3 regions of the Paenibacillus sp. FSL R5-0744 genome follow, and region 1 is predicted to be linked to each of the others. Evidence: predicted binding sites of a transcription regulator. Region 1 holds the regulator's gene; each other region holds the start of a gene.

Region 1 (4,224 bases):
TTCAGAGACTCTGTGAGCTGTTTACGGAAGAGGATAGTGATCTGGGTTGGTATTTTGATGGTCTGCTGCGTGAACGGGAAGCGGAGACGCTTCAGCCCGAAGGTGATCTGACTTTCTATCGTCAATTAGCGCTTGCTGTAGGAGACTGGAACGAATTAGCTCCACCTCGAGACGAGCATGCTGAGAATCCACTACACAATTTATCTTTTACAGATTATATGGATGAAGTAACGAAACGACTTAAAGAAACTTTGCCACAGTATGAAAGCCGAGAAGCTCAGGATATTATGATCAATGAGGTGATGACGGCACTTGCCGAAGACAAGCATCTATTGATCGAAGCAGGGACAGGAACCGGTAAATCCCTTGGTTATTTATTGCCTGCCATATACCAAAGCGTACGCACTAATGAAAAAGTCATGGTCAGCACTCATACTATTAATCTGCAGGATCAATTGCGTGAGCGTGATATTCCTTTGTTAACGCAGGTAGTTCCTTTTCCATTTAAAGCTGCAATTTTTAAGGGCAGAGGGCATTATTTGTGTCTTCGTAAGTTCGAACATAAAATTAATAAAAAAGACTTTATAAGTCCGAGGGAAGATGCGCTTACTGCGGCTCAGATGATCGTTTGGCTGACACAAAGTGAATCAGGAGATGACGAAGAGCTCAATCTAAGTGGACGTGGCGGAGATTTTTGGGAGACGGTAGCAAGCGATACCGATTCTTGTCTGGGTCGCTCGTGTCCTTGGTTCCGTAAGTGTTATTATCATCGGGCTAAGCATGAAGCTGGTATTGCAGACGTGGTCATTACGAACCACTCTAAGCTTTTCGCAGATGTTAAGGCTGGGCATCAACTACTTCCGGCTTATGAACATCTTGTAATAGATGAGGCCCATCATCTGGAGGACGTGGCTGGCAAGCATTTAGGCATGCATATGAAGCATTTCACGGTGGCACATACACTATCGCGTCTTTATAAGGATAGTCGAAATGGCCAACTTCCTACACTTCGCCAAATGCTTCAGTCATCAGGCAGTGAGGAAGCTTCTGAATGGAGCGGAGTGATCGATAGAATCTATCCGGATCTTCTTACCGTAAAAGAAACCTGGGATCTGCTTAGTGATAAACTATTCAGCCTCTTGCCGGAACGCAGCGATGCAGCGGCGGGAGAAGCTGGCCAGTTAGTCATGCGGCTACTTCCTACCCGTAAACCGAAAGATTGGGATGAATTGGTTGCTTTAGAGAATACTATGAATCTGACATTAAGCGAAATTATCCGTAAAGGTGATAAAATGCTTAATGAGATGCGAGATCAAGAAGGTCAATCTTCCTCAGATAGCCTAGTTACCGATATTAGCGGCTTATTTAAGGATTTAGCTTCTATACGTGAGCAAGTACGGTTTTTTATGGGATTAAATGATGAGAATGTAGTATATTGGCTGGAGGCGAATGGAAATTATCGCAGTAAATCGCTACAGCTGTATGCCGTTCCTGTTGATGTTAGTACTCAGCTTAAGGAGCTGTTTTTCGACAAGAAGAAAAGTATCGTACTAACTTCGGCGACACTCTCTGTGGATAAATCTTTCCAGTTTATGATTGATAATCTCGGACTTAATGAAGCTGCGGAAGAGGGGCGTCTGATGACATCACTCCTGCCTTCTCCCTTTAAGTATCGGGAGCAGGCGCTGTTAGTTATTCCGCGGGATTTCCCAAGTGTGAAGGGGAGTGTAGGCGATGCCCGATTTGTCGATACACTCGTACAGTCACTAGCAGAAGCAGCTATTACAACACGTGGGCGGATGCTTGTCCTGTTTACTTCTTACAAGATGCTACGCCAGGTTTACGATCCTCTGAAAGAGGCTCTAGCCTCACAAGAGATCACGGTATTAGGTCAAGGCGTGGAGGGGGGCAGCCGTAGCAAGCTGATCCGCCGTTTTCAGGACAGTGCAGCTTCTGTACTGTTAGGAACAAGCAGCTTTTGGGAGGGTGTAGATATTCCAGGTGAAGCATTAACATGCTTGGCCATCGTGAGACTCCCATTTCAACCGCCAAACCACCCCCTAGCGGAAGCGAAGTCTGAGTTATTACAAGCCCAGAAAAAGAATCCGTTCATGAAGTTGTCTGTTCCTCAGGCGGTTATTCGCTTCAAGCAAGGATTTGGGAGGCTGGTACGGACAGCGCAAGATCGGGGTATTGTTATTGTGTATGACACAAGGGTGATCGAATCTCACTATGGGAAGTATTTCCTCTATTCGTTGCCTGGCCCGAAAATGGAGCATATGCTTACGGATCAAATGGTTCCTCGTATAGCGGAGTGGTTGGAAGACGGAGGCGTTTCTTGAAAAGAACGTCATCGATCTTATTAATCACTCTACAAGGAAGGGCGGTATAAGAATACCGCTCTTCCTTGAGACGAGGTGCAGATATTTCGATAGGATTTGAACAGAATATCACTTAAATTAGGAGGTAAATTATGAAATCGGATAAAATATCAGAAGCCGTTGTTCGCAGACTTCCTGTGTACTTGCGTTTCTTGAATGATCTCCAGAAACGTGAAATATTAACCGTTTCCTCACAAGAACTAGGACAAAAACTTGATTTGAATCCTGCTCAAATTCGTAAAGATTTAGCTTATTTTGGAGACTTTGGTAGAAAAGGTATCGGGTATGACGTAACTTATCTTATTGAAAAAATCCGTCATATTCTGAAGCTGGATCAACAATTGAATGTGGCTTTAGTAGGTGCTGGTAACCTTGGACATGCATTATCTAATTACAATGCTTATCTGAAAGATACTATGAAGATTACCGCTATATTTGACTCCTATGCACCTAAGGTAGGGCGGAAAATCAACTCTCTTACCGTTCAACCGATGGAGGAGCTTGGTCAGACGGTTCGTGAGCAAGGTATTCGAATTGGGATCATTACTGTGCCTGATTCAGAAGCGCAGAATGTAGCAGATATTCTCATTGAGTCTGGCATTGAGGCGATTTTGAATTTTGCACCAGTGATTCTAAAAACACCATCGAATATCCGTGTTCATGCTGCCGATTTTACAACGGATTTGCAAAGCCTTGCTTATTATTTGAAAGACGGAAAGGAAGAAAGCGGAAATGAAGAGCAGTAAAACGATTATTAAGGGCGGGCGTTTTCTTATTCCGGGAACGGATGAGCCGGTTCTGAGCGGATATATGACTATTGAAGATGATTTGATCACTTACATAGGAAAAGAAGAACCTTTAATGGAAGATGATGTGCAAGTTGTTGATGGCAGTCGTCTGCTGTTTATGCCAGGTCTGGTAAACACACATGGCCATGCCGCAATGTCATTGCTTCGTGGTTATGGAGATGATTTAGCACTTCAGGTGTGGCTTCAAGAGAAGATGTGGCCGATGGAAGCGAAATTCACTGGAGAAGATGTATACTGGGGAACCTCCTTGTCGGTACTGGAAATGCTAAAAGGTGGTACTACAACCTTCTTGGATATGTATGATCATATGGATCGAGTAGCAGAGGTAGTCGAATTATCAGGCATCCGTTCCGTACTGATGAGAGGCGTAATCGGATTATGCCCAGAGGAAGTACAAAATCACAAGCTTGCGGAAGCGATTTCTTTTGCACGAAATTGGCATGGTAAGGCTGATGGTAGAATTACGACGATGATCTCGCCACACGCCCCATATACTTGCCCACCGGACTTCTTTGTTAAGTTTGTACAAGCGGCACATGATTTGGATTTACCGATGCATACCCATATGTCCGAGACCAAACGCGAAGTGGAGCAGAATGTGGTGGATTACGGACTTCGGCCTGTAGCGCATTTAGAGAAGCTTGGAATGTTCACACGTCCGTCTATTGTTGCACATGGCGTTCATTTGAATGATGAAGAGATCGAGATACTGGCTCGTCATGATGTAGGCGTGTCTCATAACCCAGGAAGTAATCTGAAACTGGCTAGTGGAGTGGCTCGGGTTACGGATCTTCTAAAGGCTGGTGTGAAGGTGTCACTGGGTACAGATGGTGCGGCAAGCAATAATAACCTGGATATGTTTGAAGAGATGCGTCTTGCAGCCCTCATCCATAAAGGTGTAAGTGGTGATCCGACGGCTGTCCCAGCTCCGGAAGCGCTGCGTATAGCTACAGAGTATGGCGCAAAGTCTATCTTTTTAAATGATGTGGGTAGACTCGCTGTTGGCATGAAAGCGGACTTTATCGCGATTGATA
Region 2 (4,224 bases), 270 kb from region 1:
TAAAGATCAAATTAACACAGTGCTTCAAAATCAATTTATCATCGACGGCAAAGTTTTCGGAGTAACACAAAAAGGTTATGTAACAACCACTATGATCAACAAAAAAATGCTGGATGAAAAAGGCGTAGCCATTCCACCTATGGATTGGACTTGGGATGATATGCTGAATACGGCTAAAGGTGTAGCTGATGCCAAAAAAGGGATTTCCGGTATTGCTCCAATGGGTAAGGGGAACGAATCAGGTTGGAACTGGACCAACTTCCTGTTTGAAGCTGGCGGAGAGATTCAAAAGATTGAAGGCGGTAAGGTTATAGCTACATTTAATTCCGATGCTGGCGTAAAAGCACTGGATTTCTACAAGAAACTTAGATGGGAAGCTAACGCGATTCCTCAGGACTGGGCACTTGGTTGGGGCGATGCTGTAGGTGCGTTCCAACAAAGTCGTACAGCAATGGTAATGGCCGGATCTGATGGCGTTATCGAGCAAGCGTTGAACCAAGGTGGACTGAAACCTGAGGATGTGCTTACGTATCCTATGCCAGCTATGGAAAAAGGCGGTAAGCACACAGGGGTACTTGGTGGTGACTATCTAGTAATCAATCCAAATGCTACGCCAGATGAACAAGAAATGGCATTCCGCTACATTACTTTTGATTATTTCTCTGACAAAGGTTTGGAAGCGCTGGATGCAATTCTTCAACAACGTACAACCGATGGCAAATACTTTATCCCGCCGCTCTTAGACTACTACTCAGCTGATTCTGAGTTTGGTAAGAAGACCAAAGCGGTTTATGACAAGTACACAAATGTATACCAATATAGCCCTGACATTATGGGACTTTTGGATGGTAAACCTGAAGCTCAATACAACACACAGGACTATTACGCAACCATGTCCAATGTTATTCAAGAGCTGTTCTCCAAAAAAGGAACGGATTCCAAGAGCCAGCTAGAAGCAGCAGCTAAAACAGTGCAAGAGAAATTCTTTGATACGATTAAAGCGGAATAGTTTAATGCAAAAACCGGCCCCTTTGGGGCCGGCTTTTTTGTTGTGAAGATTTATAAATTTATAAATCTTCAGAAATAGTGATAATCAATTGGAAATTATGACGGTGTAGAAAAATCGTAATTGACTGTGATGAAGAGTATACATTTTTGTGCACTGATTTTAGATATATGGAATAAAAAGGAGCTAAAATTTTGCTTATTAAAGTATAATTCTAAGATTTAAAGGGTTCTATAGCACATAATATGGTAAAAAGACTATAATATGATCGAATGAAAGCGCTTTGAAAACAAATCAAAAAAACTTTATACTTTGTGAAAGATTTCACTATACAAGGTGGAAATCATGTGATAAGATAAATGTGTAGAGAAAAACAACTAAAAATTGACAGGAGGACGAGGGAGATGGCAGTTAAGAACGAAGTCGCCGCCCAAGTTAAACAAGTTACCGCTGAAGAGTATATTCAGAATTTAGTGGATAAAGCAAAAAAAGCGCATGAGGCGTTCATGGCGCTAGACCAAGAGCAAGTTGACACAATCGTTCATGCAATGGCGTTGGCTGGACTCGACAAACATATGTACCTCGCAAAATTGGCCGTAGAAGAAACTGGACGCGGCGTATACGAAGACAAAATTACGAAGAACATCTTCTCAACTGAATATATCTGGCACGGAATTAAATACGATAAAACAGTAGGCGTTATTGAAGACAACGCTTATGATAGCTTCCAAAAAATTGCTGAACCCGTCGGAATTGTTATGGGTATCACACCGGTAACCAACCCTACATCCACCACGATGTTTAAAGCGTTGATTTCGATTAAGACACGGAACCCTATTATATTCGGTTTCCACCCATCTGCGCAAGAGTGTAGTGCAGCTGCTGCAAAAATTCTTCATGATGCTGCCGTGAAAGCTGGCGCTCCTGAGAACTGTATCCAATGGATTGAAATGCCAACAATGGACAAGACAAACGCATTGATGAACAACCCAGACGTTGCTCTTATCTTGGCAACTGGTGGTTCTGCAATGGTAAAAGCAGCTTACAGCTGTGGTAAACCAGCACTTGGCGTAGGCCCTGGTAACGTACCTGCTTTTATTGAAAAGAGCGCGGATATTGATCAAGCCGTAACGGACATCATTCTTTCTAAAACATTTGATAATGGTATGATCTGTGCTTCCGAGCAAGCTGTTATTATCGAAGAACCAATCTTCGATCAAGTGAAGAAAAAGATGATTGCTAATGGCTGCTACTTTGTGAATAAAGAAGAAGCTGCCAAACTGACTAGTGGAGCAATGAACGTAGATAAATGTGCGGTTAACCCAGCAATCGTAGGTCAATCCGCAGTGAAGATTGCTGAAATGTGTGGCATTCAAGTCCCTGCCGGCACAAAGATTCTGGTAGCAGAACTTGAAGGTGTAGGCACTAAATATCCACTTTCCGCTGAAAAATTAAGCCCGGTTCTTGCTTGCTACAAAGTTAAGAATGCAGATCAAGGTATCGAACGCGCAGCTCAAATTGTTGAATTTGGTGGTATGGGACATAGCTCGGCTATCCACTCCAACAATGAAGAAGTAATCATGAAGTTCTCTAACCGTCTGCAAACAGGACGTATTCTCGTTAACTCGCCTTCCACACATGGTGCGATCGGCGATATCTACAACACTAATATCCCTTCGTTGACTCTGGGCTGCGGATCTTATGGACGTAACTCCGTGTCGCAAAACGTTACAGCAATCAATTTGATCAACGTGAAAAGGGTGAATCGTCGTACCGTGAATATGCAATGGTTTAAAGTACCTGACAAGATCTATTTCGAAAAAGGCGCTACTCAGTACCTGACCAAAATGCCTGATATCACACGTGTCGCAATTATCACTGACCCAATGATGGTTAAGCTTGGATATGTTGAAAGAGTTGAACATTACCTGCGTCAACGTCAAACTCCTGTAGCTATCGAAGTGTTCTCTGAAGTTGAACCAGATCCATCGACAACTACAGTTGAAAAAGGTACTGCAATGATGAACAGATTCCAACCGGACTGCATTATCGCACTTGGCGGCGGTTCCCCAATGGATGCTGCAAAAGGAATGTGGTTATTCTATGAACATCCAGACGCAGACTTTAATGGTCTGAAACAAAAATTCATGGATATCCGTAAACGGGTATATAAATTCCCTAAACTTGGTAACAAAGCTAAATTTGTAGCTATTCCAACTACTTCGGGTACAGGTTCGGAAGTAACATCTTTCGCAGTTATTACCGATAAAACAACTGAACAGCACACTAAATATCCTTTGGCTGACTACGAGTTAACTCCAGATGTAGCTATCATTGATCCAGAGTTCGTATACAGCTTGCCAAAAACTGCTGTTGCTGATACAGGTATGGACGTATTGACACATGCTATCGAAGCTTATGTATCAGTTATGGCGAGTGACTACACTGATGGTCTAGCTATTAAAGCCATCCAACTGGTATTCCAATACCTTGAAAAATCGGCGCTGGAAGGCGACAGAGTAGCACGTGAGAAAATGCATAACGCATCAACACTTGCTGGTATGGCCTTTGCCAATGCATTCTTGGGTATTAACCACAGTTTGGCACATAAATGGGGCGGACAGTACCACACTGCTCACGGTCGTACTAACGCGATCCTTATGCCACACGTTATCCGCTACAATGCTAAAAAACCTACGAAGTTCGCTTCGTTCCCTAAATATTCGCACTTCGTAGCTGATGAGCGTTATGCTGAAATTGCCCGTATTCTGGGATTGCCAGCTCGCACAACTGAAGAAGGTGTAACTAGCCTGATCAATGCTATTCGCGATATGAATAAAAAATTGGGCATCGAAGAATCGTTCCAACAACTGGGCTTTGATCCTAAGGACTTCGAATCCCGCGTAGATTACTTGGCTGACCGTGCGTTTGAAGATCAATGTACAACTGCCAATCCTAAGCTGCCACTGGTTTCTGAGCTTGCTGATGTATACCGTAATGCGTTCTACGGAAGATTTGATAATTAATAAATGGTTAAATAGAGAATAGGATAGTTGTGGACTTAGATAAAGGTGACAAATATCACTCGAAAGGTGATATTTGTCACAGTGTTTTTATAGAAAATAAACTAGAATGTTTATATAAACAACGGTCCCACATATGAAATGTTGATTGTGAAATTTGGAACAACCACATCTTTTGGGGATCACGAGACACGG
Region 3 (4,224 bases), 2.9 Mb from region 1:
ACAGGTTTTAATACATAATCGAATGCTTGCAGTTGCACGGCTTGACGCGCATATTCAAAGTTATCGTAGCCGCTGATGATGACAACCAGAACCGACGGACAGCGTTCGCGCAATATATTTATCAGATCGAGCCCATTCATATTCGGCATGTTGATGTCCACAAGACATACATGTGGTGGGGCTTCCTCCACCATATTCAATGCTTCGTTTGCACTTTTCGCTTCTCCTGCAACTTCAAAAAGATACGAACTCTCCTCAATGTATTGTCGCAAGCCTTTGCGAATGATCGTTTCATCATCGACGATGACAATCTTCCACATCTTCATTCCGCTCCCCTTCCAAAGGTATTCGAATGACCATAACGGTAATGCCATCTTCGCTCTTCACTGCAAGGCCATATGGCACCCCGTAAGCTAGTCGAATGCGATGGTTTACACTGTATAGCCCAAAGCCCGTGGCAGAACGATCATCTTTATCATCAAGAAGGGCTTGATTCATCTGTTCAAGCTTCTCTTCAGGAATCATAACCCCATTATTTTCAACCTTAATGACCAAATAATCGACCTGTTTATATGCTGTAATCGAAATTTTGCACTTTTGATCCCCAAGTGGCTTAATCCCGTGATAAATTGCATTTTCCACCAAAGGCTGCAGCATGAAGCGAACCACTTGGCACTGAGCAAGCTTTTCATCATATCGAAGCTCGTAGTCCAGAATCTCCTCATATCGCACGCCTTGAATATGAAGATAACTCTCGACATGGTACAACTCCTGATCAAGCAGAATGTAGGGACTGCCTGTGCCAAGCCCTACTCGGAAATACGCGCTAAGCGCTTCCACCATCTCCACCACATTATCTGCTCCATGTTCCGTTGCCATCCACTGGATCGTATCCAATGTGTTGTATAAAAAGTGCGGCTTGATCTGCTCATGAATCAGTCTGAGTTCCATCTCCTTTCTGTCCTGCTCCACAGCGTATAATTGAACAAGCATGTCATTGAAGCTTCGCCCAAGATCGCCGATCTCATCCGAGCGCGTAACATCTGCTCGTATGGTTTGGTTGCCGTTCTGCACATTTTCCATTACCTGGCGAAGCGACTGAATTGGACGAATAATGGAAGAAGCAAGCAGCATCAGAAAGACGATAAACGCACTACCGATAAGAACGCCTACCAGCAATGCAGTCCGCTGGGTTTTGATCACCGCTAGCGATAGACTTGAATTCGGTACTTCGAGTACTAGCTTCCAGCCTTCCACATTTTGAATTGGAGCCTCAAATACACTCATGTTCTTCTTATCTGCTGCATCCTCCGCTCCATCTCCTTCACCCAGCTCTCTGCAATCGATGATAAGCTGGCCTGACTGGTCATATAGCATTACATCTTGAGCAATCTCCTTCATCTTCTTGACGGAGACGGCTGCGGCAATATAAGCTACCTCATCATTCACCGATGGATTCACGCGGTAGAGAATGACGACGATTTCAACTGCATTCGCTTTGGATACGATCGGATTACTCACCACATAATTGGAATCTGAATTTAGCAGTTGTTTTCGATAGTAGGGTCGGTTTAGTATCGAAAAAGGCTTGTCCTTTGCTGACCAGGAATTTCCGTGAATATCCACCACTCGTATGGATTCGTACTCTACTTGCTTCTTCGCCTCGAACTTATCGATCTCTTGCAGCAATTCATCTCGTGTCCAATGATGGTCCGAAGCTAGAGAAGCAAGCATGTCTATCTCACCGATGCGCTGATTAAACCAATAATCGATCTGGTCGCTGCGTGCATTAACCACTTGCTGCGTTAAGTTCTTATTCAAAGGGACAACCGTATGGTTCATCTCCAAATATATTGTTACAAGCAATGCAATGAACAGCAGCAAGAAGCAGCTTCCTGCGATTAACGTAATTTTTAAGTGAATTGATCTCATTGTAATCATAGCCCTTCACAATATCCGTTTCTTACATGCCCGAAAAAGACAAAAAAACGCTAATCTGTGCAAATACATAATGCAGTACTAACTCTATAATAGGTCTTGTGCATATTTTCACATGAAACACCATTCATGTCTAGGCTAGAGATAAGGGATTTGCCTAGCAAATCTGCCTCTCCCTAGTGTATGTAACCAATTCACAACAGAATGAAGGAGATATTATGCGAACTCACACGAAAAAGCTGTTATCTATTCTACTAGTCCTCAGTCTTATGTTCACGCTTGCTGCCTGCGGCGGTAAAGATGCAGCACCCGCTGCAGATGCAAACGGAGTTCAAGTCTTTGAAGGGGTTGGGCAAGGTAAACATGGTGATATTAAAGTACAAGTTTCCTTATTAGATAACAAGATCACTGACATTAAAGTAACAGAGCATAAGGAAAATGAAGTACTTGCAGAACCTGTTTATACGCAGCTCAAGCAAGATGTCATGGCAACTAACAGCGCAAAAGTTGATGCCGTTAGCGGATCTACGGTTACAAGCAAAGGATATCTCGAAGCCATTCAAGATGCAATTACGAAATCTGGACTTACCCTTGTCGCTGGCGCTGCAGTCAGTAAAAGCAAAGACAAAGAAGAAGTCGAGCAAACCTATGATGTTGTCGTCATCGGTGCCGGGGGTGCTGGCTTTAGTGCGGCTATCGAAGCGAAGAGCGCTGGAGCAAATGTAGTTCTGCTCGAGAAAATGCCAGCTGTTGGCGGCAACACATTGATCTCCGGTGGTGAGATGAATGCTCCTGACAACTGGGTTGAACGTGCTCTAGGCATCACAGATGACACGACTGAATTGTTCTATAATGATACGATGAAAGGCGGAGACAACCTCGGGGATCCAAAGATGGTTCGTATTCTTGCCGACAATGCTCTATCATCTGCCGAATGGCTGCGCGATGAGATCAAGGTAGAGTTCTTACCTGATCATCTGTTCCAATTTGGAGGCCATTCCAGAAAACGTGCGTTGATTCCTGTAGGTCATACAGGTGTTGAATTGATTACTAAGTTAAAAGCCAAAACAGACGCTGATCAAATCACGATCAAAACGAATATGAAAGCCGAAACCTTGCTGAAGGACGAAAGCGGCAAAGTAACCGGTGTAACTGCGACTTCGGGTACTGGCGACAAGATCACATTCCATGCGAACAAAGGCGTCATCATCGCTACCGGTGGTTTTGGATCCAATGTAGAGATGCGTAAAAAGTATAACCCTAAAATGGATGAAAAATATATGTCTACCGATACACCAGGATCTACAGGTGACGGTATCGTTATGGCAGAAACGATTGGCGCCAAACTGACAAATATGGAGAGTATTCAAACGTATCCAATCTGTAATCCTGAGACAGGTGTTATTTCCCTGGTTGCAGACTCCCGCTTCGATGGTGCGATCCTGATTAACCAAGAAGGCAAGCGCTTCGTTGAGGAATTAGAACGTCGTGACGTTATTTCTAAAGCAATTCTTGCCCAAACGGGTGGATATACGTATCAATTATGGAATCAAGGCATTGAGGATATTGGTAAAACGATCGAAGTTCATCAAGACGAATACGATCAGCTCGTTAAACAAGGCTTGCTCTTTAAAGCCGATACGATTGAAGAGGCGGCTGATTTCTTCAAAATTGACGTGAACACTTTGAAAGAAACGATTAATAAAGTAAATGATTATGCGAAAACAGGTAAAGACCTTGATTTCAAACATCGCGGTGGATTGAAATCTCTTGAAAAAGGCCCTTACTACATCGAAAAAGCTGTACCATCCGTTCACCATACAATGGGCGGCTTGGTGATCGACGAGAAGACTCGCGTATTGAATGAAAAAGGCGAAGTCATCCCTGGGCTGTTCGCTGCAGGTGAAGTAACAGGGGTCATTCATGGTGCAAACCGTCTTGGCGGTAATGCTATCGCTGATATCTTCACCTTCGGCCGGATTGCAGGTAAGCAAGTTGTAGCAGAGTAATCTTATGTTTGTGTAAGTGCTCTATTAATAAGTTAGCCTTAAAAAAATGCAAGATAGTTTGTTGAGTGCAGGTTGACTGATAACTTTCAAGTTTCCCTCTATGACATAGTAAACCGCCCTGTCAGCAACATTGCGAACAGGGCGGTTTTTTATGGTGGAGCCTAGGGGCTACGCTCGTCTAACTCGCGGCTCTTTTATCGTTCTCCGTTAGTGGAATTAATATTGTCCATTTCTTTCCTGGTACTATCACTAGAACTATAGCAATTATTTAGTGTCT

What was found. Region 1 encodes Rex, which represses fermentation and respiration genes when NADH is low (regulators of the CRP and FNR family bind a similar motif). Its sites were predicted from a motif close to TTGTGAAATATTTCACAA; they were not measured.
Region 2: adhE (bifunctional acetaldehyde-CoA/alcohol dehydrogenase) is a predicted target of Rex. The motif match lies at 1,319-1,336, and genes of this name have one in related genera.
Region 3: MKY19_RS03400 (flavocytochrome c) is a predicted target of Rex. The motif match lies at 2,038-2,055, and genes of this name have one in related genera.

Annotation. Positions count from the first base shown of each region.
Region 1 is NZ_CP150228.1:4,709,820-4,714,043, reverse strand. It holds gene dinG (ATP-dependent DNA helicase DinG) at 1-2,342, shown strand, start outside; gene MKY19_RS20800 (redox-sensing transcriptional repressor Rex) at 2,474-3,127, shown strand; gene MKY19_RS20795 (amidohydrolase) at 3,114-4,224, shown strand, end outside.
Region 2 is NZ_CP150228.1:4,978,180-4,982,403, reverse strand. It holds gene MKY19_RS22085 (extracellular solute-binding protein) at 1-1,009, shown strand, start outside; gene adhE (bifunctional acetaldehyde-CoA/alcohol dehydrogenase) at 1,411-4,032, shown strand.
Region 3 is NZ_CP150228.1:752,054-756,277, reverse strand. It holds gene MKY19_RS03410 (response regulator) at 1-326, opposite strand, end outside; gene MKY19_RS03405 (sensor histidine kinase) at 295-1,932, opposite strand; gene MKY19_RS03400 (flavocytochrome c) at 2,157-3,947, shown strand; gene rlmD (23S rRNA (uracil(1939)-C(5))-methyltransferase RlmD) at 4,212-4,224, opposite strand, start outside.